Regions from separate parts of the Bacillus sp. GbtcB14 genome, predicted to be linked through region 1. Evidence: riboswitches for the same ligand, from Rfam matches in the RefSeq annotation. Region 1 holds a riboswitch; each other region holds the start of a gene.

Region 1 (10,198 bases):
ACCCTACAGGCGATTGTGGAACAGAATGATAACTTCCTGGTATTGTCGTTGTAACAGTCCCATTTGTAACTCTTTTAAACTCTCCAGCCGGAACGAAATAAGTAGCTATTGCACAAAGTAAGGCAATAAAAAACAGTAGTACGTACGCATCAGGCATTTTAAACTTTCGTTTACTAGGTTGTCTTTTTGTCTCAGTTTGTAATTGCATAAAATCCCTCCTTTTTCACTTGGTTAATTTTTAATATTCTGAAATTTATCTGTGAAATAGATTATAATAAAGGTGGCTTCTTAAGGCAATAGTTTTTCTATGCTTTTCCTGCACATACAAATTATTGCAACAATAGACAGGGAAACGAAAATAATCCAAGAATATGTTAAATAGAAGGAAAAAGAAAAGAGGGAAAAAGATGTGGAAAACTACGGATTTATGTGATGAGTTTGAAAAGGAATTACAAATATGTCGCCAGTCTTTTCGGTCTTTTGGGAAGAAAGAACAATTTCACGGGAAAATTGCAACGGTGAAAGTGAAGGATGATAATGTACTAGTAAAAGAGGGATTGCAAACATTACCAGAAGAAGCGGTATTAGTTGTTGATGGCGGAGCATCTACGAATTGTGCGTTACTTGGTGATAATTTGGCAGCTATTGCGGAGGAAAGAAAGCTGGCAGGGATTATTGTAAATGGTTATGTTCGTGATTCGAGTGAACTAAAGAATATTAATATTGGTATTTTAGCACTAGGGACGATGCCAAATAGAAGTGTAAAAGAAGGAAAAGGGGAACGGAATATTTCATTGCAATTTGGACAAGTAGAATGGAAACCAGATGAATATGTTTATGTGGATGAAGATGGCGTCATTATTAGTAAAAAGAGTTTACATAGTTAAGAGTTAATAAGTTACTATTCTTAGAAAATAAATCCGATAAAGCATGGACAAAATTCTTTGTCAATAGTAAAATAATACAGAAATTTATAATTAACAGAATGTATAGGTTTATCGTTTTACGATAACTGAAATGGAAGTAAGTTGTGCCTAGAAAAGTGAATGTTATCACAATGATACGTTCATGAACAAAATTATTTTTCCTATACAAATATAGCCGCGAATGATGCGGGTCGGAGGTGTTGCACAGTTTGTTCGACACTTACAAAAAAAGAGTGTCAATTGCACGCCCTTGAAGGGCCTTTTTTTGTGTAAATAGTAGTAAGGGAGGAAATTTTGGGATGGCAATGTTAAAAAAATGGCTGCTTACGTCGTTAATGGCAGTTACACTTGTATTTGTTTCTTTTGCGAATACAGTACATATTACGTTTGCTGAAGGAAATACAGCAAAACTTGCAATTGTTGGTGAATCACAAAAGGGCATTATGTTGTGTCCGAAAGAAGAGCAGATTACAGATGGGGAAACAGCTTTAAGTTTGCTGCAAAAAGTCATGGGGGACAAAGTAACAGCAGAGACGATGTCGTTTGGAACGTATGTTAAAGGCATTGACGGCTTAATGGCTGGGGACACAAGCGGCTGGCTGTATGATGTAAATGATAAATCTGCAGAAGTTGGAGCAGATAGTTATAAATTAGAGTCTGGAGATGTTGTTGTCTTCCGTTTTGTTGCAGACTGGGGCAATATGAGCCAGGAAACATTACAGCAAACATTAGATAAATTTGGTACTTGTAAAACTGTAGAAGAACCAAAGACAGATGATCCAAAACAAGAAAAACCAGAAGAACCAAAAACGGATGATTCAAAACAAGAAAAACCAGAAGAACCAAAGACGGATGATCCAAAACAAGAAAAGCCAGAAGAACCAAAGACGGATGATCCAAAACAAGAAAAGCCAGAACAACCAAAGCAAGAGAACATTCAAGTTCCAGCAGCACAAGTAAATGAAGCAATCTCTAAGACATCTGAAAAGATGTTACAAGATGGAATTGAAAGTGATTGGGTAGCATTAGGTCTTTCTCGTTCTGGAAAGAATATACCAATTGAAGCGACATTAAATTATGTTAAGTCAGTAACTGAAAAAGTAGAAAAGCGTGTTAATCGTTTTTCAGCGACAGATTTAGCTAGAACGATTATTATGATGAATGCAATGCATGCAGACCCTACAAAGGTAGGTGAACATAATTTAGTTCAAAAATTGTACGAATCAGATAAAGTGAATTCTGTTACAGGTTATACATTTGCCTTACTTGCATTTGATACGAAGAAATATGAAGTTCCAGTGAATTCAAAATGGAATCGAGTTGCTTTAGTAGATGCCCTTTTAAACGCACAGCATACAGATGGCGGCTGGACTTACGATAGTACAAGCAGTAAAGATAGTGCTAGTAGCGTTGATGTAACAGGAATGGTTTTATCAGCGTTAGCTCCTTATCAAGACCGAGAAGATGTGAAACCAGCTGTACAAAAGGCTGTTGCATACTTATATAATGAACAACTAGAAAATGGTGGTTTCTCTGCTGATGGACAAGAAAATTCTAATAGTGCTGCGCAAGCAATTATTGGATTATCACTTGTGAAAGATGTAGATCAAAATCGTCTACATAAGGCAGTGCAAAATCTATTGTCATATCAACTTCCAAATGGTGAATTCAAATGGTTACCAAGTGATCAAAACGGTAGCGGAATGGCAACAGAGCAAGCGTTATTAGCTTTACTTCAGTTTAAAGAGCCTGGAAAATCGATTTATGACTGGTCAAATGTATCTGTTCCTGAAATCGATAAGAAACCAAATGTGGATTCAGAAAATGTTGTAGTAGAAAAAGAAGTTACTGAACAACCACAAGAACAAAAACAAGTACAACAAGAAACGAAAGATGACACTCTAAAAGTTGTTGTCGATAATGAACCGGTTAAAAATAAAAAATCTGGAAACGGTAGCATGTTACCAAAAACAGGAGCATCTTCTCATAGTGCAGCTACAGAAGTAGGTATGGGTGTATTATGTATTGCTTCTGCATATGTATTATGGAGACGTAAAGCAGCTTAACAAAAATTAGGAGCAATCATTTGCTCCTAATTTTCTTATGAAAGGTGAGAGACAACATGAGTAAGATGAAGTGGTTTATTTCTTTAATGCTTTCACTTGGGCTACTTGCCGGATGTGAAGAGGCAGCTGTAAAGCCTGAGAAGAAAGTAGAACCAAAGCAAGAAGAGGTAGCAAAACAAGAAGAGAAAAAAGATGAAGCGAAGCCGGAAGAAAAACCGGAGGAAAAACAAGCTGAACAAGAGCAAAATAAGCAAGATGAGCAGAAAGAGAAACAAGAACAAAAAGTAGAAGAGAAGCCGAAAGAAGAAAAACCTCAGGCACAACCGGAAGTAAAGAAGGAAGAAAAACTTCAGGAACAGCCTGCTACTAAGCAACAAGAACAACAAAAAGCACAAGAAGAAAAGCAACAACCGAAAGCGCAGGAAGTAAAAGAAGAAGCGAAGGTTGTGAATCAGCCGAAAGAAACACCGAAGCAGGAGCAAAAGAAAAATCCAGAAGAGAACAATAGTGTACCAACTCCGCCAACACCGGTACCACCACCAAAGCCAGTACCACCAGTACCACCAGTACCACCAGAACCTAAAGCAAAACAAGTCACTATCTCAGTAAAAGGTGATAAAGGATACTTATTAGGTGCGAAAAAGGTTGATGTACAAGAAGGCGATACAGTTTATAAAGTATTGCAGCGTACAGGATTAGATGTGGATGCGAATGGATCTAAAGGCGATATTTATGTAAAAGGGATTAATGATTTATATGAAAAAGATATTACAGCTACTAGTGGATGGAAATATCGTGTGAACGGTGCGTTTCCAAACCATAGTGCAGGTGTAGTAACAGTTAAACCAGGAGATACAATCGAGTGGGTGTATGTATTAAAATAAGAAAGGCATTCGGTAAAGGACTATGAAAATAAGTTTTGCTTCTTTACATCCTTTTGTGAATTTTTTCTATTATATCGGGGTGATGATACTATGTATGATGTGTCTTCATCCTCTTTTTTTAATTGGAGCAATTCTATTAATCGTTATAATCAATGTGATGCAAGGGAATAGCGAAAAGATTAGAAAGATGTTACCGAGCACAATCGTTTTCTTTTTTATGGTCATTTTATTTAATTCGTTATTAACGCATAGAGGCCGAACTACGTTATTTTGGTTAGGTGATAGCCGGATTAAGCTTGAGGCGATTATGTTTGGATTAGTAATGGGGTTATTACTAGTTGCGATTATGTTTACGTTTGCTTCGTATAATGATATTATTTCAAGTCATAAATTTTTATATTTGTTTTCTAGAATTTCACCGAAAGTAGCATTGTTAACGATGATTACAGTGAGGTTTGTTCCTTTGTTTATTAGACGATTACAGAAAATAACACTCGTCCAAAAGACAAAAGGTGTACAAGTAGGTGCAGGTTCCATTATTGAACGCGTGAAAAATGGTATGCAATTGCTGCAAGTATTATTAATTTGTTCATTAGAAGATGCACTGCAAACGGCAGATTCTATGCAAGCTCGTGGATTTGGTGTAACGAAGCGTACGACGTATATTCGGTATAGAATGGAAAGGCGAGATTGGTATACGCTCAGTTATTTAAGCATTCTACTTATAATTGCTATTATATGTAGTACGTATGGCGGAGGGAAGTTAATCATTTATCCGAAAGTCGAATCTATTCTATTTCAGCAATACGACGGGATGATGTTTGTCGTATTTACGATGTTTATTAGTTTACCAATTATAATGGAAGGAAGGGAATGGATATGGTGGCGCATGCAGAAATAAACAATTTGTCATTTGTATATGCTGATGAAAACGAATACGCGTTACAGCATATTTCTCTTTCTATTCAAAAAGGAGAGTTTATTGCACTTGCTGGAGGATCAGGCTCTGGGAAGACGACTTTATTAAAACATTTTAAAAAGGAGTTACTTCCAATCGGTACGCGTACTGGAGATACATATTATGATGGTACTTTATTAGAAAATGTACCGGATTTATTATCTGCGCAAGAAATTGGTATGGTATTTCAAAATCCAGAAAATCAGCTCGTAATGGATACAGTAATTCAAGAATTAGCATTTTCTTTAGAAAATATCGGGTTACCATCTCATATTATTCAAAAGAGAATAGCCGAGCTTATTAGTTTCTTAGGATTTCAAGATTTATTGCACCAATCTGTACATACATTATCTGGTGGGCAAAAACAACTTGTCAATTTAGCTGCAGTATTAGTTATGCAGCCGAAATTATTATTATTAGATGAACCGACAGCACAGTTAGATCCGATTGCTGCGAAAGAGTTTTTAGGATTGTTAAAGCGTATTAATGAAGAACTTGGAATAACGATCGTTTTAAGTGAACATCGTTTAGATGAAGTGATACCACTTGCAACACGCGTCATTTGTATGAATAACGGCCGAATCGTTTATGATGGTAGTCCAAAAACAGTTATAGCGAACATGTGGGAAGTAGAAAATTTCCGTCCATTTATTCCGCAAATTCCAAGATTGTTTTTAGAGTGGAATGTAGAAGATATTCCATTTACAGTGCGAGAAGCACAAATGAAACTGAATAACTTTTCAGAGATATCATATGTGAATGAGCCAATAGCAAAAAGTGAAAAGCACGAAGTTATTTTAAGTGCAGAGCATATTTCGTTTCAATATGAAAAAAATAGTCCACTTATTTTACGAGACTTGACCGTATCGATTGAAAAAGGAAAATGGGTAGCGCTCGTTGGAAAAAACGGTACAGGGAAGTCTACACTGTTAACGATTTTAGCGGGATTACAAAAAGCGAGAAGAGGGAAAGTAAAGTGGAATGGGAAAGTGATACATAAAATTGATTCGAAAGAACGATTTAAAAGTATCGGGTATGTATCGCAACATCCGTATTATCATTTTACATTTGATACAGTGTGGGAAGAAGTGTATGAACGTGCACGTGAATTATACGGAGAACAAGGAAAAGAAATTGCAGAAAATATGCTAAAACAGTTTTGGTTGTATTCGCTTAAAGAACGCCATCCGCATGATTGTAGCGGGGGAGAGCAACAATTACTCGCATTATGTACAACGTTATTGTCAAAGCCGACGTTATTGTTACTTGATGAACCGACAAAGGGATTAGATCCATGGAAGAAAGAAAGAGTAGGAGAGCTATTTAGGAAGTTGCAAAAGGAAGGTACAACAATTGTAATGGCAACGCATGATATTGAATTTGCGGCGAAATATGTGGATCAATGTATGATGTTATTTGACGGAGCAGTTATTATGAATGATGCACCGAAAGAATTTTTTAGTGGAAACTTCTTTTATACAACATCTATCAATCGATTCATTCGAAAAGAATTGCCATATGCATTAACGTGGGAGGATGTGTACGAAGCGTGTCCAAACGATATGTTGCATTCATAATATGTATTTTTGCAGTTATAATAGCCACATTGTTCTTTACTACATTTATCATGGACGGGTATTACATGTTAAGTAGCTTGTTTTTATTAGTAGTTATTATGTTACCATTCTATATCCGCTTTGAAAGAAAGGCGTTTGTTTCACGTGAAATTGTTCTCGTCGCTGTGTTAGCAGCAATCGCAGCAGTGAGCCGCGTACCATTTTCGATTTTACCGAGTGTACAACCGACCTCTTTCGTTATTATCGTTTCTGCAATCGTGTTTGGGAGTGAAACTGGTTTTATGATCGGTGCAACAGCGGCTATCGTATCTAACATTTTTTTAGGACAAGGTCCGTGGACGCCGTGGCAAATGTTTTCATGGGGGATGATTGGTTTCATAGCTGGATTATTACGCAATACATTTTTAATGAAAAAGTTATGGGGAAGACTACTATATGGATTATTTGTTGGATTTTTATTTGGCTGGATTATGAACTTCTGGGGGCTTCTCGGTTTTATACAGGAAGCAACGTGGGAAACAGTTATTTCATACTATATCGCAAGTTTTTACTTCGATTTGAGCCATGCGATTTCGAATGTTGTGTTCTTACTACTATTTAGTACTTCTTGGATTACGATTCTTACAAGATTTAAAAGGAAATATGGTATATTAGATAAGCATAACATGGCATAGAAAAGCATATTCATATAAGGTAGGGTCGCGACTTACATATTCGTTTGCCTCTTTCATGCTTCTTACATATTGTAAGGAGCATTTTTCTGTATATTTTTTAATTATAACGGCAATAATAATGAAGTATGCCATTTGAAAAAACTTCCCACCAAATTGATGGGAAGTTTTTTCAATCTTGTTCTAAAATGTGAACGGTGTAATCACAGCGTTGAATAGCTTGTTCGATCGCATAAAGGGATTGTTCAATACGAGCGCGATTAAAATCTTTTTCAACAGTCTGTAGTGCTTCTTCTAAACAATGTTTTGCTTCTTGTAATGATTGAAAAGAATTTTGGACATATCCGCGAGCATTTTCGTGCATTTCATAATCCTCCTTGCATATTCATATATGTATAGTATGAACAGTAAGGAACAAAATATAATTTGTTATATTTATTTGACAATTAAAACGAAATTACGTATAGTAGGAATTAAGTGAATATTTTCTTATCCAGAGAGGTGGAGGGACTGGCCCGATGAAACCCAGCAACCGCGATGCAGGTGCTAATTCCAGCAGAACATATTTGTTCTGGGAGATAAGACGAAGATATAAACGTAACTTCTTCTTATCGGAGAGGTTTTTTTGTTGCAAAAAAACCGATTACGAAAATTTATCTTAAGAAGAAAGGGGTTGCGAAGTACTGTGACACTCGAAAAATACGTAAAACTGCGTAGTACAGTTTATGAATATATGATAGAGCAAGATAAGCCAATATCATTGTTAGATATTCAAGAACATATCGTTTCGCATCATGAAGGAAAATTCACGAAAAAGATGTTACATCAATTTTATTTATCAAGACTATTAGATGAACTGAAACTGGATGGGAAAATTACATTAGCTGATGAATATCTCTATACTGAAAAAGGGGTATTTTATAAGGCGGGAAAAGGGAGCTAAGCTCTCTTTTTTTTGAAGTATGTAGAGTAAAAGACTGCTTAAGCAGCCTGATACAAGGGAATGGTGTTGAGTGTGTAGTGTCAAAGATTGAATGTGCCTGAAAGAGGCACTTCATATCGGCTGCAAATGAAAAGAGACACCTCCGCCGAATAGGTGTCAGTCGTTTTGTCATATAGACTTGCTATTTGACAGTTATTAGAATAACATGCAGGGTTTTGGAAGTCAAAAGGGAATTAAAGGAAGAGGTGTTGTTATGTACGCTTACTTACTAAATGATATAACGAAATGGATTCCTAAGTACATTATGGATAAAGGGTATGAATATTATGAAGAAGGACATGTAGAAGATGTTGAAATACAAGAAAAGAAAATATTTGCTTTCGTTACTGGAAATGCAGGAAACTATGAAGTGATTATTGATCTTGAAAATTTTACAGAAAGTAGCTGCGAGTGTCCATATGAGAATTATTGCAAGCATATGGCGGCAGTTGTTTATGATATTCAAGGTGCTGGTGAAAGTACGCTTAAAGAGAAACTGAAAGATTTAGAAAAGGAAGAGTTACTTACATTATTAAATCGTTTATTACAAAGTTCGAAAAACGTGCAAATTGTAGAGAAGATGTTAAAGAAGGGGAAACTTTAACATATAGAGGGAGTTGTTGTGCAGTGAATATACGAATTGTATACGCTCATCCTAGTCCTCCAAGTTATAACGCAGCGATTTTAAAGCATGTGCAAAAAGGATTACAAGAAACAAATCATTCGGTTACGGTACTTGATTTATATAAAGAACAATTTGATCCAGTCCTTGTTTTTAATGAAGAGAAGAAAAGACCCGTACATTATGAATGAAATGGAACGTAGTGTAAACTGTTGTGGGTATGATAATGAACTTTTGCGAACGTATATTACATGTTTACTTCAATTGAATAAATGTAGCGAAACGTTTGAACAAATTCAAATGCAATTAAGAAATAATTATTTAATAAGAGGGATTTGTGAAAGAGAAGTTGATGAGGTTGTACGGGGAAGTAAAGAATATGAAATGTATTTTCTTCCTAAAGCGTTACAGTGGAATTTCTTGAGAGAAAATCCACATCTAATTGAAAAAGTATGTGAAGATTTTTTTGCATTTGAGGCATTACATCTTACGGAGATAGAGTGGAAGAGGATTATAAATTGCGTGGGAAATAAGTGATTCATTATGTAAAAAAGCTAGTATAAAACTAGCTTTTCATTTAAATAAATAGGAAACATAGACTTATGATAAATCCTGCATATAGTAAGTTAACAACGCAAAATCCCATAATATCACGGGCACCTAAACCAGCTATCGCTAATGCCGGTAATGCCCAAAAAGGTTGAATCAAATTTGTCCAAGCATCACCCCACGCAATTGCCATTGCTGTTTTTGCAGCGGGTACGCCAAGTTCAGCGCCAGCTGGAATCATAATTGGTGCTTGCACAGCCCATTGACCGCCACCGGATGGAACGAAAATATTAACGATGCCAGCGCTTAAAAAAGTAAAGAGTGGGAAAGTTGTTTCGTTTGAAATGCTAATAAAGAAATTCGAAATAGCTCCTCCAAGTGAAAGTCCTTCACTATTTGCTCCAATCATCATTCCCATAATTCCAGCATAAAACGGAAATTGAAGTAAAATGCCAGAAGCACTTTTCGTAGAGTCTGAAAAGGCACGAATGTATTGAATCGGAGTGCGGTGAAAAATAAGTCCAGCAATTAATAACATAAAAATAACGATGTCTAGCGTAAGGTTAAAGCCTTTCGTATAAAAGTAATTGAAAATATAAATGAGACCCAACAATCCAACACAAAGTGTAATAATGATGCTATTTTCCATTTTTTCAGCGAATGTATTGTTTCCTACTTCCTGAGCGGCGGCTTCTTCATGGAACACGCTAGGATCTACCGTTATCGTATGTTTTTCATCTGGATGCATGGCCCGGTTAATGAGAGGCATCGTAACGAGAAAAATAATAACTGGTACAAGTGCGTATGGTGAGAATAGCGTTTCTGTTATTGGAATCGCTTCTTTAATACTTCCTGCTGTCGTTTTAATTAATGTTTCACCGCCAGTTGCTAACGTAAGAGGAATAGAAGCAGAAAGTCCCGCATGCCAAATGAGAAATCCAGAGTAAGAAGAGGCAATGGCTA
Region 2 (10,198 bases), 110 kb from region 1:
GCTAAGTAAAAAATAAAGGAAGCTATCCATATGGACAGCTTCCTTACATAATTATCGTTATTAGCAGTAGGGACTTAATTTATTTAATGATTTTCAAAAACAAAATTCAATTCATATATTTAGAATATAATGAAAAATCGTTATAATGTATTAGAGGTCTACATGGCGTGGAGTTATTGTTAATCATTCAAATAGTTATTTTCACAGTAAATCCAAGCTGAAAAAAGAGATTTAATATGTTAAACGGTTTTGGAATTCCAGGAACTATTATTACTGTTTTAACTTTAAGTGGATTAGTATTTTTATTTAGAAAATTGTTTAGAAAAAATCAATAAAATAACATTTGATTTAAATAAGAAAAGAGGGGGAGTTATGTTGAAACAAGGATGGAGTAAGTTTAAATCCCCTAAAGACTGTTTACGAAAATCTTTAGACTTTATTTTTAGCGAAGTCATATGGGATTCTATTTTCAAAGTTTTCCTTAAACTGTTATGGGCATTTAAAGGTATGGCAAAAGGTTTGAAACGCCTAATAGATAGCATATTTACATAATAGGGTAGCATCCCATTAAGAAAAGAAATAGGAGAGAATATCCTATTTCTTTTTATTTCTATAATAAAATATAACTGCTAAATCTAAAGTAATGATAATAATTAGAAGTAATACTTCTATAAGTGCGTCAGTTTTCCAGTGTTGCAAAGACTTTATAAAGAAATCCCATTCTGTTTCATAGGGAGGCTCTGACCAATTTCGTTGCATTCCTAACACTATTCCATTTATGAAAAGGATCATACTTAATAGAATTCTTCCAACAAATACGGCAGCTACTTTTATATTCCAACGCTTTATCTTAATTACATACAGGATTGGAAATAGTATAAGAATCCAAAAAATAATGATATAGACTGTATTTATCATTCTCTACTCCTAACAAAAGGATTGTTTTGAATATAGGTGAGTCTTCGGATTGAAGGTATGTTTTATTGTTACTGGTTTAAAAACAAGGGCCGGAATTCCGGCTCTTTTTGTATCCCGCAAAATAAAGGTTTACTTTATCTCTCCGTTTCAAAAAACTCAATCCATTCTCCATCAGGACCAGCGAAGAATATGTAACGTGTTCCATCTGGTAATGTTTCAATTTCTTCTCCCAGTAAAAAAGTTATTTCGTGTTTCTTTAGTCTTTCGATTTCCTCTTCTAATGAATCCACTTTAAAGCAAATGTGATGTACTTTTCCTTCTGCCGGAAGAGAAGAGTTATAACCTTCAATTAATTCAAGTATCGTTTCCTTCGATTCTTCCACACCTAAAAAAGCGAGTTTTAAGTCGGGATTCGGGTGACCCATACGTTTAATGAGCTGTAAGCCAACTACTTCTTCATAAAATGAAATAGATGTTTCTAAGTTTGCAACCATAAGTCCAACGTGTTCGATTCTTCTAACTGGCATGTGGATTCCTTCTTTCTGAAAATTATATACAATATATTATTGAAAATTAAGAAAATAAGCAAGATAAAAACCTTACAAATTTTAGCGTGTTATATGGTATAGTGAGAAAGTATGTTTGGGGAGACGGAAGGAGATTATACGATGAATACACCTACTCAAACTCCTTCATTATCGGCAACGATGAAAGAGTGGCATTATGCATTAGCGTATGAAATTAAACATTGGAAAACGATAGGTGGTAGTAAAATTTCTATCATAAACGGTCGTTTTTTATATACAGATTATGAAAGTACAGTATACGTATTTCAGCTTATTTCGGAAGTAAGCTTACCTGAAGGTTCACCAATTCGAATTGAATTTGATGGTGAGGAAGCGACAGGGGAAGTATTATCTGTACACGGATTAGAAATAGAACTGAAATTAAATGATTATATACAAGGTGAAATACGAGAAGCGGTTTTATACAGTGAACCGTGGCAATTGCTAGAGCAACTACAAGAGCGATTGAAAGAGGCACATAAAGATAAGTTAAAACGTAATCGTATAAAGCGTCTTGTTGATGGGACGAGCAGTCCGAAGCATATTGAGAAGATGAAAAATCCGAAAAATGAATTGGCATATCGTTCATTTTACAATCCGACAACGTACGTATGGGGACCACCTGGAACAGGGAAGTCTTACAATTTATCACGTATTATTTCGGCTCATTATCAAAAAGGAAAATCGGTACTTGTGTTAGCTCATAGTAACGCAGCAGTGGACGTATTAATGAGTGAAGTAACGAAGCAAATTGAGAAGAAAAAGAAATGGACGCCTGGCGAAATTGTTCGTTACGGTTTTAGTCAACATGAACATATACGAAATCATGAAACGTTGCTTGCGTCGAAGTTAGTTGAAACGACGAACGGATCATGGGGAGAAGAAAGACTCTATTTAGAGGAAACACGACAAGATCTTCGTGAAAAGATTTTATCATATAAAGCGACTTCTGCTGATAAGAAGCGTATACAAGAGATTGAAAGTGATCTTCGAAAGCAAAAAGCGAAAATTAAAGAAGTAGAAAAAGAATACATTGAAAATGCGAAAGTAATCGGCGCAACTTTATCGAAATGTGCCATTGATTCACTTATTTATGAGCGTACATTTGATTTAGTTGTCGTAGATGAAGTGAGTATGGCATATGTTCCGCAAATCGCATTAGCTGCTTCTCTTGGGAAACGCATCGTCGTATGTGGTGACTTTTTACAATTACCTCCAATTGCGATGGCGAACCATGAACTCGTTCGAAAATGGCTTGGGGAAGATATGTTTTACCATGCCGGGATTGTTGAGTCTGTCAATAAATCAGAAGCACATCCGAATCTCTTTATGTTGCAGGAACAAAGACGTATGCATGCGGATATATCTAAGTTTACAAATTCATTTATTTATAAAAATAGAGTATATGATCATCCGTCTGTTTCAGAACGTAAAGAACTTGCGCAATTGCAACCATTCGCAAATGAGGCAAGTGTTTTATTTGATACGAGCTTAATGGGCGCCTTTTCGTTAAAAGACGCTGCTTCAGGTTCTCGTTTTAACATTATGTCTGGTTTAGTAGCGATGCAAATGATGTTAATCGGACTGTTAGATGGTGTTCAATCGATCGGTGTTGTTACACCTTACAGGGCACAATCCCGTTTTTTATCAACGTGTATTAGAGAAATGTTGCAGAGAACGAAATATCAAAACATACCAGTTTTAGCGGCGACGGTTCATAAGTTTCAAGGTTCTGAAAGAGATATGATGATATTTGATACGGTTGATAGTTATCCGCAAGAACGACCTGGCGTGTTATTCTTTGACCATAAAAATCATCGCCTCGTCAACGTTGCAGTGACAAGGGCGAGAGGGAAATTCATTCAATTATCGGATTGCCATTATATGCGTAAAAATCTTTCAAGAAAACAAGCGTTATCACAATTAACAGCTCATATAGAACGTCACGGAGATGTGTATGATCGTACGACATCAAGACAATTGTGGGAGCGGAAAATTTCGAAACGTTTACGCTGGTTTATGGAAATGAATCTTGAAGAACCGAAAGGGTTATTGAAAGATATTTTAGCTGCAAAACGAAAAATTATTATTTCACTTCCAAGTACAAAGCAAGTGGATAAACGAGTCTGGCAAGCGTTAATGCGTACAAATGCACAAATAACAGTGTATAGTGATGGACCAGTTCCGTTAAAAAATGTAAAGTTACAAAGACAAAATAAAGCTTTCCCGTTTATCGTAATCGATGATGAAATCTTTTGGGCAGGGGCACCGCTTACATCTCAAATGATGTTTGAAGGTAGTACGGAATTTCCGTACATATGTGCAAGGATGCAAGCACCTGAGACAATCGGCGTATTAAAAGGATTTTTAGATATTCGGTAAATTCGGATAGGAATTCCTTGACTTTTATTTGAAATGAACTTAGAATGAAAATAATTTAATATAATTTTATGAAAATTCTTATCACGAGAGGTGGAGGGACTGGCCCTACGATACCTCGGCAGCGGATTCTTTATGAATACTGTGCCAATTCCAGCAAGGTAACTTGAAAGATAAGAAAGAAGCTCATTTTGACTGTATATACAGAAGCCTCTTTCTATCTTTTAGAAAGAGGCTTTTTTATGTGAAAATATAAGGGGGAAGAAAAATGGGAGCGATAGGAGTAACGTCACAAAGAAAAACAATTGAAGAGAGTATTGAAAGAAATAAGGAAAAGTACATAGAAACAAGTCACGATATTCATGCGAATCCGGAGATTGGTAATCAAGAATTTTACGCATCAAGAACGTTAAGTTTATTGCTAGGTAGTGCAGGATTTCAGTTGCAACACAATATAGCTGGACATGAAACAGGTTTTATCGCGCGGAAAAGTTCAGGAAAGCAAGGGCCAGTTATCGCATTTTTAGCGGAGTATGACGCTTTACCAGGACTCGGTCATGCGTGTGGTCACAATTTAATTGGCACAATTAGCGTCGCAGCAGCAATCGCATTATCAGAAACGCTTGAAGAAATTGGTGGAGAAGTTGTCGTGTTCGGAACACCAGCAGAAGAAGGCGGGCCAAACGGTAGCGCAAAATCGAGTTATGTAAAGGCAGGTTTATTTAAAGATGTTGATGCGGCGCTTATGATTCATCCGAGCGGAAAAACAGCGACAACGAGTCCTTCACTTGCAGTCGATCCACTTGATTTTCATTTTTACGGAAAAACAGCTCATGCTGCAGCTTCACCTGAAGAAGGGATTAACGCATTAGATGCGGTTATTCAGCTGTACAACAGTATTAACGCACTTCGCCAACAACTTCCGTCAGATGTGAGAATTCATGGTGTTATTACTGAGGGCGGAAAAGCACCTAACATTATTCCTGACTACGCTGCAGCAAGATTCTTCATCCGTGCAGCAACGAGAAAAAGATGTGCGGAAGTAACAGAGAAAGTAAGAAACATCGCAGAGGGAGCAGCGTTAGCAACAGGTACGAAAGTGAAAATTCATCAATTCCAAAATGAAATCGATGAACTACTCGTAACAAAAACATTTAATGACGTCGTAGCCGAAGAACTAGAATTACAAGGTGAAGACGTAAATCGTAAAGAAAGACTTGGCATCGGTTCAACCGACGCAGGAAACGTAAGCCAAGTTGTACCGACAATTCACCCGTACATTAAAATCGGTCCAGATGACTTAATTGCGCATACGAATGAATTTAGAGAAGCAGCACGTTCAGAACTTGGAGATAAAGCGCTAGTTACATCGGCAAAAGCATTAGCGAATACAGCGTATCGATTAATTACAGAAGAAGGGTTGTTAGAGAAGTTGAAGGAGGAGTTTAGAGAGGCGCAGAGGAATCAAGGGTAGAGGGGATTAAGGTGCTCTTTTCAAAGAGCAATCTAATTAATAAGTAGAGATATAAAAAAGAACATTGAAATATCAATGTTCTTTTTTATTTACTAATCATTGATTTTGTTGGTTTTTTTCAAGAAAGAAAAACTTTTACTGTTACGTATCCCTTTATCAGAACGACAATTTCTCCTCAAACTCATTCTTTAATACAATTAAAGGAGATGATAAGCCAAACTGCATTAAAGAGTCTAAAAATGTAGCGAGAGAATCCATCGAATCGCTCATGACCTTCATCATATAATTAAACTCCCCGCTAATTCGATATAAATCTGTTACTTCAGGAGCGGCATTACAATATTGGATAAAATCAGAGCATTGGCTCGTTTTAAACATGATAAATGCTTGAATGTTTTTATTAATTTTGGAAGGCTCAAATTTCGTTCGGTAAGCTGCTATAACTCCTTGATCTTCAAGTTTATTAATACGCTCTTTTACAGCAGGCTGCGTCATGGATATGATCCGTCCTATTTCTGAAACGGAAATTCTCGCATTTTCATATAACAAGTTCATAATTTTATGATCGATTTCATCCAATTTTACTGCGTTTTGCATTGTGTAGCCACCTTTTTTTATTTTCTAAAGTAAATTGCAAATTATAACTATAATATCATAAGTGGAAGAATTAAATTGCCTATAAATCTATATTTAAAATTATTGGTGTTTGTATGAAAATATAAGTATAGCATTTATCAAACGGAAATTTAGGAAGGATGGAGAAAATGAAGAATCTTGATGGGAAAGTAGCGTTAGTAACAGGGGCGAGTCGCGGTATTGGTCGGGCGATTGCGATGAGATTGGCGAAAGATGGAGCATTAGTTGCGATTCACTACGGCCGAAATAAGGAAGCTGCAGATGAAACGATTAGTGAGATTGAATCTAATGGAGGAAAGGCATTTTTAATTGAAGCTGATCTCAATTCAATTGATGGTGTCAAAAAGCTAGTAGAACAGTTAAAGAATGAATTACAAATAAAAGTTGGTACATCAGAGATTGATATTTTAGTAAACAATGCAGGGATAGGTACACAAGGAACGATTGAAAATACGACTGAAGAAGTTTTTGATGAAATTATGTCCGTAAATATTAAGGCACCGTTCTTCTTAATTCAGCAAACATTACCGCTTCTACGAGAACAAGGACGTATTATTAACATTTCATCAGCCGAAGTACGGCTTGGTTTTACGGGATCAATTGCATACGGTTTAAGTAAAGGTGCGCTTAATACGATGACTCTTCCTCTAGCTAAACATCTTGGAGAAAGAGGTATAACAGTGAATACAATTATGCCGGGATATACGAAGACAGATATGAATACGAAATTGCTAGATAATCCAGAAATACGAAATTTTGCTACGAATTCATCTGTGTTCGGACGAATAGGGCAAGTTGAAGATATTGCAGATGCAGTAGCATTCCTTGCTTCTCCTGATAGCCGCTGGGTAACAGGGCAGATTTTAGATGTTTCTGGTGGGTTTTGTTTATAGGGGCACTACTCGATAACGATCAAATTAAAATTAAATACAGTTATAGAGACTCCATTCCTCGGAAATATTGTAACTATTAAGTTGTAACAAGAACCGTAGTTTTTCATTTTGAAAAGGCTATGGTCCTTTTTATTTGTAGCAAAGTTATGATGCGAGGAAGTTTTTTTGATTAATCAAAAAAACTTGATTAACTTGTTGCATAAAGAACTCACCAGCGTATATACTATAAATATCAAAAAAAGTTGATGAAGGGAAGTGAACTACAGTGGCACAAGATTTTCAACTGTATGAGAAAAAGTTTAAAGCGTTGGCGGATCAAAAGCGTTTAGAGATTATGTATGAACTTTGTCAGCGAGGCCAGACTTGTGTATGTGATTTAACAGAGATTTTTGAGATGACACAATCTAAGTTATCCTATCACTTGAAGATTTTATTAGAGGCCGGTTTAATTGTAAAAGAAACAAAAGGTACGTGGAGTTATTATGATTTAAATGACGCGGAAGTGAATAATTTATTATCAGAAGAATTGTGCTGTATCTTTAGAAAAACAGGAAAAGGTAGTTGTTGTTAAAATTTTGAGTTATTAATCAAAAAAAATTGATTAATGATATATAAAGAGGAGGAATAAGGTATGAGATATGTTCATGTCGGTATAAACGTTACGAATTTAGAGAAGACTATTGAATTTTATGAAAAGGTATTCGGTGTAACACCAGTTAAGGTGAAAACGGATTATGCAAAATTTTTATTAGAAAACAAAGGTCTTAATTTCACGTTGAACGTGCGAGATGAAGTGAAGGGAAATCAAGTAAATCATTTTGGTTTCCAAGTGGATACAGCTGAAGAAATTACATTACATAAAGAAAGATTAGAAAAAGAGGGATTCTTTGCGCGTGATGAGATGGATACGACTTGTTGCTATGCGGTGCAAGATAAGTTTTGGGTAACGGATCCTGATGGTAACGAGTGGGAGTTCTTTTATACGAAAGCAGATAGTGATGTTCACAAAATAGAAGAGTCATCTTGTTGTACGACTTCAAATGAGGCAGCTAAAAATTCTTGTTGTTAATAGGAGATGGAAAATAAAATGAAACGTTTATCATTTCTAGACCGATATTTAACACTATGGATTTTTCTAGCGATGGCTGTTGGGATTGGTTTAGGGTTTGTATTCCCTAGTGTAGTAGATGGACTAAATGCATTACAAGTTGGTACGACGTCTATTCCGCTCGCTGTTGGTTTAATTGTAATGATGTATCCACCATTAGCGAAAGTTCGCTATGAGGAAATGGGCCGAGTATTTAAAGATGTAAAAGTGTTAGTGCTATCTTTAGTACAAAACTGGATTATTGGGCCGGTACTTATGTTTGTTTTAGCAATTATTTTTCTTCCTGATAAACCAGAATATATGGTCGGACTCATTATGATTGGGTTAGCCCGCTGCATTGCAATGGTAATTGTTTGGAACGATCTAGCTGATGGTGATAAAGAATATGCAGCAGGTTTAGTTGCTTTTAACTCGGTATTCCAAATGTTATTCTTCTCAGTTTATGCATACGTGTTTGTAACAGTAATCCCGGAATGGTTAGGAATTGAAGGAGCTATCGTTAGTATTACAATGGCAGAAGTGGCGAGATCAGTATTTATCTATTTAGGAATTCCTTTTATTGCGGGTATGTTGACACGATTTGTATTCGTGAAGTTAAAAGGCAGACTATGGTATGAAAAGGTGTTTATACCTAAAATTAGTCCACTTACATTAATTGCATTGCTATTTACAATCATCGTTATGTTCTCTTTAAAAGGGGAAATGATTGTGAGTGTACCACTAGATGTAGTAAGAATAGCGATTCCGTTATTCATTTATTTTATCGTTATGTTTTTCGTTTCTTTCTTTATGGGAAGAAAAATTGGTGCAAGTTATCCGGTAACAACAACGTTAGCATTTACAGCAGGTAGTAATAACTTCGAATTAGCGATTGCGGTAGCGGTTGGTGTGTTTGGTATTCATTCGGGCGCGGCATTCGCAGCTGTCATTGGACCATTAGTCGAAGTACCTGTCATGATTGCACTTGTAAATGTCGCTTTTTGGTTTAAACGTAAATATTTTAATGATCAATCAGTCTAAATTTAAAAATAAAGGTGGAAAACAATATGGAAAACAAAAAGACAATTTACTTTTTATGCACAGGAAATTCATGCCGAAGCCAAATGGCAGAAGCTTGGGGGAAACAATATTTAGGGGATAAGTGGAATGTATATTCTGCAGGCATTGAAGCACATGGAGTGAATCCAAATGCGATTAAAGCAATGAACGAAGTAAATATCGACATAACAAATCAAACATCAGATATAATTGATGCAAACATTTTAAATAATGCTGATTTAGTCGTTACGCTTTGTAGTCATGCGGATTCTGTTTGTCCGTCTACACCTCCACACGTAAATCGTGTTCATTGGGGATTTGATGATCCAGCAGGAAAAGAGTGGTCTGAATTTCAACGTGTTCGTGATGAAATTGGTGAACGGATTAAAAGATTTTCTGAAACAGGGGAGTAAAGTAAAGAGTCAATCTCTATTTATAGGGATTGGCTCTTTTTTATTGATTTAAAACAACTGTTAAAATGAATAGAGAATATTCTGTCATGGTGGTAAAGTTAGAATAGAGCGGTTTCAGGAAGGTGGTTTAACATATGATTTCTGAATTAAACATGAATGATTTTTATAAATGTAACGGTTTAGTAAATGAAAAAGGGCAATTAGAAGTAAAGGCTGTAATTGCAGGGGTGAACCCTGGTCGTATATTTGTAGATAACATCTATTCTCCTAATTCAGGACTTATCTGGTTAGGGAATAATGATGGCTTCTTTTTTATAGGAAGTGCAGAAAATGAAAAGTTTAATAATGAAATGAATAGTTTTATTGATAATGTGATAGAACCTGAGGCGAGAAAGGCTGGACTAGATTGCTTTGAAGCAATTGGTAATCATTCAAAGTGGAATAAAACAATCGAAAAAATATTTCGATATCGTAAATTAAAGAGTTGGAATCAAAGGGTGTATACGCTAAAGGAAGAGGATTATGAGGGTAATTATGAACCTAAAATTGAACAAGGGTATACAGTGATAAAAATGAGTAAAGCTCTCTATGAAAATCAGGGGAATGTATTGAAGAATATTGAATTTTTACAATCAAAAATTTTAGAGTTTTGGTCCTCGCTTGATGAATTTTTTAATGAGGGAATAGGCTATTGTATAGTTTTTGACAACCTGATTGTAAGTGTATGTTTTTCAGGGTTCGTTTTTGAAAATATACATTGCATAGATATTGAA
Region 3 (10,198 bases), on a different contig from region 1:
TACTTTGCTACTGGTATCTGTATTGGCTCAAACTTTTCGTACGATGTATATTTTGCATTCGTAATAATGTGTGCCTTATCCCTACCATTACTACTCATAATCATATCAATCTTCGCTGATTCATATTTAAAATCTTTTGTAATGATATATTCTCCATCCACTTCTTCTATCTTTGCGTTTTGCGCTTGTAGCATTTTCTTCTGCGTTTCATCCATGCTAGTTAACATACTTTCTGTTTCTTTCCCTTTTAATGTGAACTTCAGTTTGTATTTATCTCCGCTTTTCTCCATCTTCATTTTATCTAACACTACTGCTGGCACTTCTAAATTATCTATAATATCTTGAGTTGCTTTCATCCCACCAGCATTTAATTGCTCCTCTGGTACAGATATAACTTCTCCTGTAGCAGGATTTTTCACCTGACCTGCAACTTTACCATCCACAGTATATACTACAATATCCGTACCAGAAACATTCATTTCAGAACGAGAATTCTTTGTCTTTGGCTCTAATTGCATCTTAGCCTTTAATATATCCATCTCTGTTCCCTCAGCTTTTATCCCTACATCATATGTCATCGTTACATGTTCTTCATTTTTAAAAGCTTCGTTCGTTTTCGTGAAAACATCCTTCGCGGCTAATTCCTTTTCTTTTTGAACTGATTCTTTTTTCGGTTCATCCGTCTTTGCTGTTTTCTCATTACTACATCCTGCACCTAACATAACCGCAAATACTAGACTAGAAGTTAAAATAAGTTTTTTCATAATTCCCCCTCCTTCCCCAAAGGATATCATCTATTTCTCTCTGAAATCTATATAATTTTTAATCTCCCTATTTAACTTTATTCCTCTCATAGCAACATTTTTAAAGAACTAGTTAAATATGATGTAATAACAACTCATTTCAGGAGGTCATTATGAAAGCAATAATTTGCACAAAGTATGGACCACCTAATGTTCTCAAACTTCAGGATGTAGCGAAGCCTACTCCCAAAAAGAATGAAGTATTAGTTAGAATTCACTCAACAAGTGTAACGACTGGAGATTGTAGAATGCGCAGCTTTAATAGCCCTCTCTTATTTTGGATTCCTATGCGGATCATATTAGGTTTTAGAAAACCGAGAAAGCCTATACTCGGTGTAGAGTTATCCGGTGAAATCGAAGAAATAGGAACAGATGTAACTCAATTTAAAAAAGGAGATCAAATTTTTGCATTAACAGAGCTTAATGTCGGTGGTTATGCAGAATATACATGTATACATGAAAGTGGATTAATAGCATTAAAACCTACCAATGTAACGTATGAGGAAGCAGCAATTATTCCCTTTGGCGGAACTTCGGCACTACACTTCCTACGAAAGGCCCGTATAAAAAGGGGGCAACAAGTGCTAATATATGGCGCATCTGGATCAGTAGGAACAGCTGCCGTACAACTTGCTAAATATTTCGGTGCAACCGTTACAGCTGTTTGTAGTCATTCAAATTTTGCACTAGTGCAATCTTTAGGAGCTGATAAAGTAATTGATTATACGAAAGAAGATTTTACTAAGCGGGGCGAATACTATGATGTTATATTTGATGCTGTTGGAAAACATAAAAGATCCCTTGGAAAAAAAGCATTAACGCCTACGGGTGTATATGTATCTGTTAATGGCATGATGGCAAAGGTCAGTAAAGAAGATATGTTTCTACTAAAAAAACTAACTGAAACAGAAAATTTAAAGCCTGTTATTGATAGAACTTACCGATTAGAAGAGATTGCTGAAGCCCATATGTATGTAGAAAACGGGCATAAAAAAGGTAACGTTTCGATTACCTTAAAATAAAATATATTCAGAAAATAGCATTGACAATTCTTTTTGTAAGATTTACTATTAGTACCATATTAAAAAACTACATACACATACTCTTATCAAGAGTGGCGGAGGGACTGGCCCGATGATGCCCGGCAACCGAGCTTATGACGTATAAGCTAAGGTGCTAATTCCTGCAAAACGAGTTTTCGTTTTGGAAGATAAGAGAGGAACCTATTTTGTCTATTCGGCACCTCTCTTATTTTGAGAGGTGCTTTTTATTTTGTAACGTATATGAAGGAGGAATTATAGATGAAAAAGGTATTATTGAGCATTGTAAGTGGAGCGGTATTATTGCTAGGTGCATGTGGTGCTAATTCTGACAAAGAGGTAAAAACATTAGATGAGAAAAAGATTACTGTCGGTGTAACAGGTGGACCACATGAACAAATTTTTGAAAAGGTAAAAGAAGTAGCAGCGAAAGATGGGCTCGAAATTGATGTAAAGGTATTTAATGATTATGTAGCACCAAACGTATCCCTAGATGAAAAAAGTCTTGATGTAAATAGCTATCAAACGAAATCTTATTTAGACGTATTTAAAGCTGAACGTAATATGAAATTAACGGAAGTATTTTCAACAGTTACATTCCCTATGGGCGTATATTCTAAAGACATAAAAGATGTAAAAGACTTAAAAGAGGGCGACGCAATCGCTGTACCAAATGATCCAACGAATGAACTTCGAGCTTTAAAACTATTTGAAAAAGCAGGTGTTTTAAAAGTGGATCCAAAGGCTACAGAAAAAGCGACTGCGAAAGATGTAATTGAAAATCCAAAGAATTTAAAGATTGTTGAATTAGAGGCATCTCAATTACCGACACAACTAAGTGAAGTGAAAGCAGCTGCAATTAATACAAACTTTGCATTAGGTGCAAAATTAAGCCCTGCGAAAGATTCTATCTTCCGTGAGGGAAAAGATTCACCATATGTGAACTGGGTCGTTGTTCGTACTGAAAATAAAGATGATGCTGTTGTAAATAAATTAAAGAAAGCCTATCAATCTAAAGAAGTAAAAGAATTTATCGAGAAAAAATTTGATGGTTCAGTTTTACCATCTTGGTAGGAGCTGACGATAATGATTGAATTAAAAAATGTATCCAAAGTATTTACAACAAAAAAAGGGAATGTAGAAGCTCTTAAACCTACTTCCCTTCAAGTAAAAAAGGGCGAAGTATTTGGAATCATTGGATATAGTGGCGCTGGTAAAAGTACATTAATTCGATGTGTAAATTTATTAGAAAAACCAACGACAGGAAATATTATCGTAAACGAGAAAGATTTAACTACACTGTCGACAAAAGAATTAGCAAAAGCGAGACAAAAAATTGGAATGATTTTTCAAGGGTTCAACTTACTTAAAACCGTTACCGTTTATGAAAATATTGCATTACCTTTACGCCTATCGGGGCTTCCCAAAAATGAAATTGAAAAAAGGGTAGAAAAGTATCTACGTATCGTTGATCTTTTTAATCGAAAAGATTCATATCCAAGTGAACTTTCTGGCGGCCAAAAACAACGTGTAGCAATCGCTCGTGCACTATCTCATGAACCTGAAGTGTTATTAAGTGACGAAGCAACGAGTGCTTTAGACCCCGAAACAACTGAATCTATCCTTGATTTGTTATTAAAGATTAATGAAGAAATCGGGATTACAATTTTATTAATTACACATGAAATGAATGTCATCCAGCGTATATGTGACCGAGTTGCTGTTATGGAACATGGAGCAGTAATCGAAAGTGGGACTGTGAAAGATATTTTCACCAATCCACAACATATAACAACGAAGAAATTCGTAAATAGTGCATTTGCAGCTAAAATTCCAGAAGAGGTACAAAAAGAACTACAAAGAACCGGAGAAATCGTAACACTTTCATTTATAGGAAACTCTTCTGGCGAACCAGCATTAGCTATCGCTACAAAACGTTTTCAAGTGTATCCAAATATTTTATCCGGTAATATCACACAGTTAAAACATGAAGCATATGGGAAACTAGTCATTCATATGCAGGGTGAAAAAAATGAAGTAGACCGCGCTTTATCATTCTTACAAGAGCAAGGGATCATTGTAGAAGGAGGTAGAACAGATTATGGGAAACAAGTCCTTTTTGGATGAATGGGGTAAAGTCATATGGGAAGCAACAATCCAAACATTTCAAATGACATCTATTTCACTATTCATCTCTATCCTTATTGCACTGCCACTTGGTGTCACACTTGTTTTAACGAGACCTGGTGGACAGCACGAAAATAAAATCATTTATCCTATTCTTAATACCGTTATTAATATCATTCGCTCTCTTCCATTTATCATTCTATTATTCTTCATTTTACCTTTCACAAAGTTTCTAATGGGAACATCCATTGGTGTGCAAGGTGTTATCGTACCACTTGTCGTATTCACGGCTCCTTATATTGCACGATTAATGGAGACAGCTTTATTAGAAGTGGATCGTGGTGTTATTGAGGCTTACCAAGCAATGGGCGTTTCTACTATAAAAATCATTTGGCACGTTATGGTGAAAGAAGCTCGTCCCTCCCTTGTACTTGGCTTAACAATTGCAACGATCGGTTTAATCGGTGCAACAGCAATGGCTGGACTTGTAGGTGCTGGCGGTTTGGGTGATTTAGCGTATCGATTCGGACATTTACGCTACGAACCTGAAGTAATGTATGCAACAGTCTTTATTTTAATTATCCTCGTTCAAGGGTTGCAGTCTTTAGGAAATGGTGTTGCACGAAGATTGAAGAAAGATTAAAAAAGAAGGTATCTCACCAGGGTGAGATACCTTCTTTTTATCCCTCTATTTGTGGACAGTAAGCCCCCACCTCAAAATTCAGCGGAAGAAAAGAAGTTAGGTGGGGAATCAACTGCCCGTAAAATCCCGATTGGTGAGGGTTAATAATCAGTGGGGGATGCCCCCCACTGATTAAAGTTTCACTTTATCTTTTAAATCCACCCTCTGAATGAATAACTTGTCCCGTAATCCACTCTGCTTCTTCACTTACTAAAAACTTAATAAGTCTTGCTGCATCCTTTGGCTCACCAATTCTGCCAAAAGGAAACATTGGTTTTAATCCTTTCTTTATCTCTTCATTCATCCACCCTGTGCTAGTTGGTCCTGGATTAATTGCATTCACTGTTATTCCTAAATGGGCCACTTCCGCCGATAACGTACTAGTAAGAGCATCAATAGCTCCCTTTGTTGTTGCATATGCCAGTTCTCCTGCCATAGGCCCTTGAGATTGCCCCGAAGTCATATTCACAATTCTACCACCGGATTTTTTATCAAATCCTCGGGCAAATTGACTACTTAACAACGTAGTCGCACGAACATTTACCATGTAATGCTTATCCAGATCTTCAGCAGTCAAATTAGAGAAGTCATTATTTGTAGAATACGCCGCATTATTAATTAATATATGAGGGTAGCCCAGTTGTTCAGTAACTTTATTTATAAGCTCTTTCGGTGCATCACTCTGAGTTAAATCTAACTCCATACTCGATACTTTCACACCGTTTTTTAGTAACTCTTCTTTTAATTGTATTTGTTCACTTTGATCAACGCCCCAAGGCATCTCTTTATCGTAAGCTGTCCAATATGTAAAAAATATATCGTATCCTGCTTCAGCTAATTCTTTACAAATCGCTGCGCCTATACCATCTAGACGACTTACGCCTGTAACAACTGCTACTTTATGTTTTAATTGATTCATCATATACTCCTCCAATTTTAAAGGATGCATATTTTATATAAGAGATATAAATTTCCCCACATAAGTATCTATCCTTACAAAGGGGATGTACAAGCCAAATATGCAGTCCTTGCATGATTTACAGATAGCTAAATAACCCCTCACTTATGAGAGAAAAATTCATCTATCTAATTTCTAATCATTACAAGTTCATCCACATATTGAGTCCTTGTCTCCTTTCCATATATCTCTATTCTTAGTTTATCAAAACAGATAAAATGTTACAAAAAATAAAACAATTATTCACAACCTACCCTTGTTCACATTCTCTCCATTGTGAATTTTTTCACAATTAATATATAATAAACTTGTAAATACAATATTGGAGGGATTTCAATGGTTATCAATTTTTTAAGAACTGATAAACGTGCTACTTTCATATTATTACTTTTACGGCTTTACATAGGATATGCATGGCTCACTGCTGGAATAGGTAAAGTTTTCGGACAATCCTTTGACGCAAGTGGTTTTCTAAAAGGCGCTATCGCTCAGGCGTCAGGTGATCACCCTGCTGTACAAGTTTGGTGGGCAGATTTCCTTCAACACTTTGTTCTTCCAAATGCAGATCTATTTAGCTTTTTAGTTCAATGGGGCGAAGTTTTAGTAGGTCTAGGTTTGATTTTAGGTGGATTAACAAAAACAGCTGCATTTTTCGGAATCATAATGAACCTTTCATTTTTATTAAGCGGAACTGTTAGTGTAAATCCAAACCTGCTTATTTTAACTATGTTCATTTTAGTTGCAGGACAGAATGCTGGACGTATTGGATTAGATGGCTATGTTTTTCCTAAACTTTTCCGTAAAAACAACCATGAAACATATAAATTAAGTAAAACTGCGTAGTAACAGTTTACTTTTAAAATATAAATAAGAAAAAGAGCCTACGTATAGGCTCTTTCTTATTTACTCTAAATCTTATAGTCATTTAAATCTTCTCAGTAATGATTTAAACGCAGTTTACAACAAGCTGACTCAGTTGCACAGCAAAAACACCTGTGCCAATATCCATTATATAGTACTAAAAATCTTTCATACTTTCTCCAAGAATATAGTGTGAAAACCACATCAAATTCTGCTTCATAATGGCCACATGAATTCCTGGCTGATTAGAACTATATGCCATTCCTTTAAATATCATTAATTCTGTATCAACTTCCATATCTCTTAACCCTTGATGTAGCTCATATGCATTTGTAATTGGAATTCTTGCATCTTTTTCCCCATGTTGAATTAAGGTAGGCGTACAAGCTGATTTAATATATGTCATTGCTGATGTTTTCTTATATATCTCTGGATCATTCCATGGAGTATCTCCTAAATACATTCTAATAAAGTAAGGGATATCTGTATGTACATAATGAGTACTCCAGTTAGTAATTCCGCCCCCCACCGAAATAGCTTTGAATCTACTACTAAATGTAGAACAGAAAGCTGATATATATCCCCCGTTACTCCATCCCATTACTCCTACTCTATCTTTATCTACAATCCCTTCTTCAACTAGTTTATCCACTCCAGATATCACATCCTCATAGTCAGCAATTCCTTGTTTCCTATGATTTGCTTTTAAGAATTCATTACCATAACCAGAACTTCCCCTGTAGTTTGGTTCTAAAACGATAAAGCCTTTTTCAACAAACTGTTCAATCGGATACTTCTCATTAAAACAGTCTGAAAATATCGGAAAGGACGCCCAAGCCGGACCACCATGGATTACTACTAATAAAGGATATTTTTTATTTGCGTTAAACTCTACAGGGGTTGATAAAACACCCTCTATTTCAAGGCCATCACTACTTTGCCATGAGATGATTTCCCTGTTACTTTTAATCTTGCTTTCGAAAAAGCTATTTTCATTCGTTATTTTTTTATCATCCAAATAGATTTCAAAAGTTTCATTTGTTATAGCCTTATTATAAGCTATATGGTTTCCATCCATTGTTATGAAGGCATCCATTATAAAGCCATCTACTTTGTCACTTAACATTTCCACAGTGCCATCCTCACATAGCAATCCAATACAGTAATTCGTTTTATCCTGCCATCGAATTAAAATTCCTTTAGCTGTCCACTGTAATGGCATAATCGTACTATCAAAATTTGTTAAAGGGACAATTCGTTCTCCAGTATTCAGATCATATATCTCTAATGTACTCTCTTGTATATGGTTTTTATAGTAATCCTTCTCTCTTATGCTTGCTGAGTAACATATTTTGCTGCCCTCAGGAGAAAAACAAACACTCCCTCCCAATAACTTATCTGTATTCATCTTTTGTAGTTCCCTAGATTCAACATCTAATATGTATAGATCACCATTCATATGATCATTTAGGCTTGGTGTAGCCATACATACAACCTTTTTCCCATCATTTGAAATATCAAAATTATGTATATAAAAATCCTTACCATCCATTAGTTGATAAACACCGTTAATCTCGCGTTCCTCTTTATCATTTTGTATCACTTTTTCTATTTCAATGTAATATAAACAATTGTTCTGGTGTTCCTTACCTACATGTTGAAAATCTCCATATAGTTCCTTACGTTTCTTTATTTCCTCACATTCTTTTGACTGTGCAATATAATAAAAACCTTTACCCGTAGGATCCCATTTGAATGTACTGATCCCTTCTTTCTCATCAGTAATTTGAACCCTATCATAACCATCCATTGACTTAACAAAGATCTGATTTTCCCCATCACCAACAGGGCTAAGGTATGCGATATCCCTAGAATCTGGGGACCATATTGGGCATGTACTATCTATATCCATATTCATATTCGTTAATGGATAACTTTGCCCTTTATCTGTTTCATATATCCATACATGATTTCTATATGTATTGCTCTTCCAGTTAGCTGTTCTCTTAACAAACGCTACGTTTTTTCCGTCATCGCTTATATTTGTACTTGATAAGGTCGGTAATGAAATAATCTCTTCTATACTTAAATATGTTTTTTCATTCACTTTCATTAATACCCCCTTGTAATGTCCATAAATCTCTCGTCTCTTTTTGTAGTAATAAAGGAAATTGTTCACGAATACTTAAAATAATAACGGAAAATTCAGATAAATAAAAGTAGTTTTATTCCAAATCCGATAAAATAAAGTAAAACTTTTATTAGCAGGGTTCTGTCCATCTCTCTCTATCCATTTTTCAATTTTAGATATTCTTTTTCGACACAAAAATACCCCTTTAGATAAAATATCTAAAGGGGTACAAATTCATAAATTTATTTTAAAGCCATAACTATATGTTCATAACCAACAAAGTCACATACTAAAAAGTTCTAAAACCATCATCCCTACGTTCAAGGGAAAATAATCCATACAATAAAGTTACATACTGAAAAAAATAGGAGTGACAAACAAAGTTGTATACTGGCATCAATCTTCTTCATATAGAGGAAAAGGATAGGAATCCAAAGTCCATGTTTTGTCATTTAAGTCTCTTGGATGTCTGGGCTTTAGTCCTTTTTCATCTTGAAAACACATTACTTTTTTGTTAAATGGATAAATCAGATTTTCTATTTCTCTTTTTCTTCTTGTATGCTTGTCCCTTGTCCATGCAACAATAATAAGTTCTGCATCTTTGCAAGCTTTATATATAAATTTATCATTTTCTGATTCAAAGACTTCTTCTCTCTCTTTTAAATACGAGGGATTTGTAGTCATGTAGGAAAATATATTTACTATAGTCATGGAACCATAATTATTTTTAATTAAGAAATTTTGAACATTCATTACAGTTTTATCAGTTATGAATAACTCTGCCTTGCTAGGATTTAACATAATGATGGTTGCATTATCTTTTGTATCATCCCATGTTCTTGTTAACTGATAACGATATTTTTCATTATCAGACATGAATACCTCACATTTCATTATGCCCTCTTTTTTCTTCATCATTTTTTCATCCCACTGTTCGCATAATTTATTATTGATTCTGTTATAACTATTTTAGTAATAGCAATGGATAACAAAGAAAAAGCCTTTGATTAAAAATCAAAGACTTTTTCACTGTTTAAATAATTGTAATTTTTAAAACGTTGTAATTTTTAAAGTATTGTTTTTTTAATAACTTGTTTTTTTTAAAAGTATTGTATTTTTTTATATTCTTATTATATACAAGAAAATTAAAAAGATGCAATATTTTTTTGTTTATTTTTGTGTGAATTTATTATAGTAGCTCATAATTTTATTTTCAGCAAAGTAATTATTAATTTTATGAATTGGCTTTGGATCTTGGAAATACTTCTCAAACTCTGGTGTAATAATACCTATATGTTCTCTATTTGAGGATCCGATTGTATACTTATGTATTACAATATCGCCCTCTTTTTCCAATAAACTCAGCAATCTTATGACTTCATATTCAAATATTTTATGCCACTTTACTGTGCTCTCTACATATCTTTCTAGTGAAATACACGGTGGAACTTTCCCTTGATCAATAAAATCTTTTTGTATATAGTTACTTAAATTATTTTTTATTTCCTCTTTTAACCCATTTACCTCATCAATTTTTATTTCTAAAATATCGTCAATAAAAAAGTGTTGATTTGGACACGCTAATAAAACTTCATC

The links. Region 1 has a riboswitch for S-adenosylmethionine ahead of KVT31_RS17030 (hypothetical protein). Riboswitches for the same ligand answer to the same signal wherever they lie in the genome.
Region 2: it holds a riboswitch for S-adenosylmethionine, as region 1 does, so the genes downstream of both, KVT31_RS17650 (M20 family metallopeptidase) here and KVT31_RS17030 (hypothetical protein) in region 1, are expected to answer to the same signal.
Region 3: it holds a riboswitch for S-adenosylmethionine, as region 1 does, so the genes downstream of both, KVT31_RS24785 (MetQ/NlpA family ABC transporter substrate-binding protein) here and KVT31_RS17030 (hypothetical protein) in region 1, are expected to answer to the same signal.

The regions. Positions count from the first base shown of each region.
Region 1 is NZ_JAGXJT010000005.1:277,046-287,243, forward strand. Features, by position in the region: gene KVT31_RS16990 (YfcC family protein) at 1-208, opposite strand, end outside; gene rraA (ribonuclease E activity regulator RraA) at 408-887, shown strand; gene KVT31_RS17000 (DUF4430 domain-containing protein) at 1,226-2,992, shown strand; gene KVT31_RS17005 (DUF4430 domain-containing protein) at 3,049-3,876, shown strand; gene KVT31_RS17010 (energy-coupling factor transporter transmembrane component T) at 3,899-4,777, shown strand; gene KVT31_RS17015 (ABC transporter ATP-binding protein) at 4,750-6,411, shown strand; gene KVT31_RS17020 (ECF transporter S component) at 6,384-7,085, shown strand; gene KVT31_RS17025 (hypothetical protein) at 7,255-7,446, opposite strand; SAM riboswitch class I at 7,569-7,667, shown strand; gene KVT31_RS17030 (hypothetical protein) at 7,708-8,025, shown strand; gene KVT31_RS17035 (SWIM zinc finger family protein) at 8,279-8,668, shown strand; partial or broken gene KVT31_RS17040 (NAD(P)H-dependent oxidoreductase) at 8,692-8,859, shown strand; gene KVT31_RS17045 (group-specific protein) at 8,870-9,223, shown strand; gene KVT31_RS17050 (short-chain fatty acid transporter) at 9,264-10,198, opposite strand, start outside.
Region 2 is NZ_JAGXJT010000005.1:391,410-401,607, forward strand. Features, by position in the region: gene KVT31_RS17630 (hypothetical protein) at 373-552, shown strand; gene KVT31_RS17635 (hypothetical protein) at 595-918, opposite strand; gene KVT31_RS17640 (VOC family protein) at 1,053-1,445, opposite strand; gene KVT31_RS17645 (AAA domain-containing protein) at 1,557-3,866, shown strand; SAM riboswitch class I at 3,942-4,043, shown strand; gene KVT31_RS17650 (M20 family metallopeptidase) at 4,132-5,337, shown strand; gene KVT31_RS17655 (Lrp/AsnC family transcriptional regulator) at 5,494-5,934, opposite strand; gene KVT31_RS17660 (SDR family oxidoreductase) at 6,102-6,866, shown strand; gene arsR (arsenical resistance operon transcriptional regulator ArsR) at 7,132-7,437, shown strand; gene KVT31_RS17670 (ArsI/CadI family heavy metal resistance metalloenzyme) at 7,498-7,935, shown strand; gene arsB (ACR3 family arsenite efflux transporter) at 7,954-8,994, shown strand; gene arsC (arsenate reductase (thioredoxin)) at 9,021-9,425, shown strand; gene KVT31_RS17685 (GNAT family N-acetyltransferase) at 9,560-10,198, shown strand, end outside.
Region 3 is NZ_JAGXJT010000012.1:23,422-33,619, reverse strand. Features, by position in the region: gene KVT31_RS24795 (hypothetical protein) at 1-764, opposite strand, end outside; gene KVT31_RS24790 (NAD(P)-dependent alcohol dehydrogenase) at 917-1,825, shown strand; SAM riboswitch class I at 1,906-2,020, shown strand; gene KVT31_RS24785 (MetQ/NlpA family ABC transporter substrate-binding protein) at 2,105-2,917, shown strand; gene KVT31_RS24780 (methionine ABC transporter ATP-binding protein) at 2,930-3,970, shown strand; gene KVT31_RS24775 (methionine ABC transporter permease) at 3,945-4,613, shown strand; gene KVT31_RS24770 (SDR family oxidoreductase) at 4,798-5,574, opposite strand; gene KVT31_RS24765 (DoxX family membrane protein) at 5,947-6,453, shown strand; gene KVT31_RS24760 (S9 family peptidase) at 6,629-8,584, opposite strand; gene KVT31_RS24755 (DUF1643 domain-containing protein) at 8,999-9,517, opposite strand; gene KVT31_RS24750 (NYN domain-containing protein) at 9,773-10,198, opposite strand, start outside.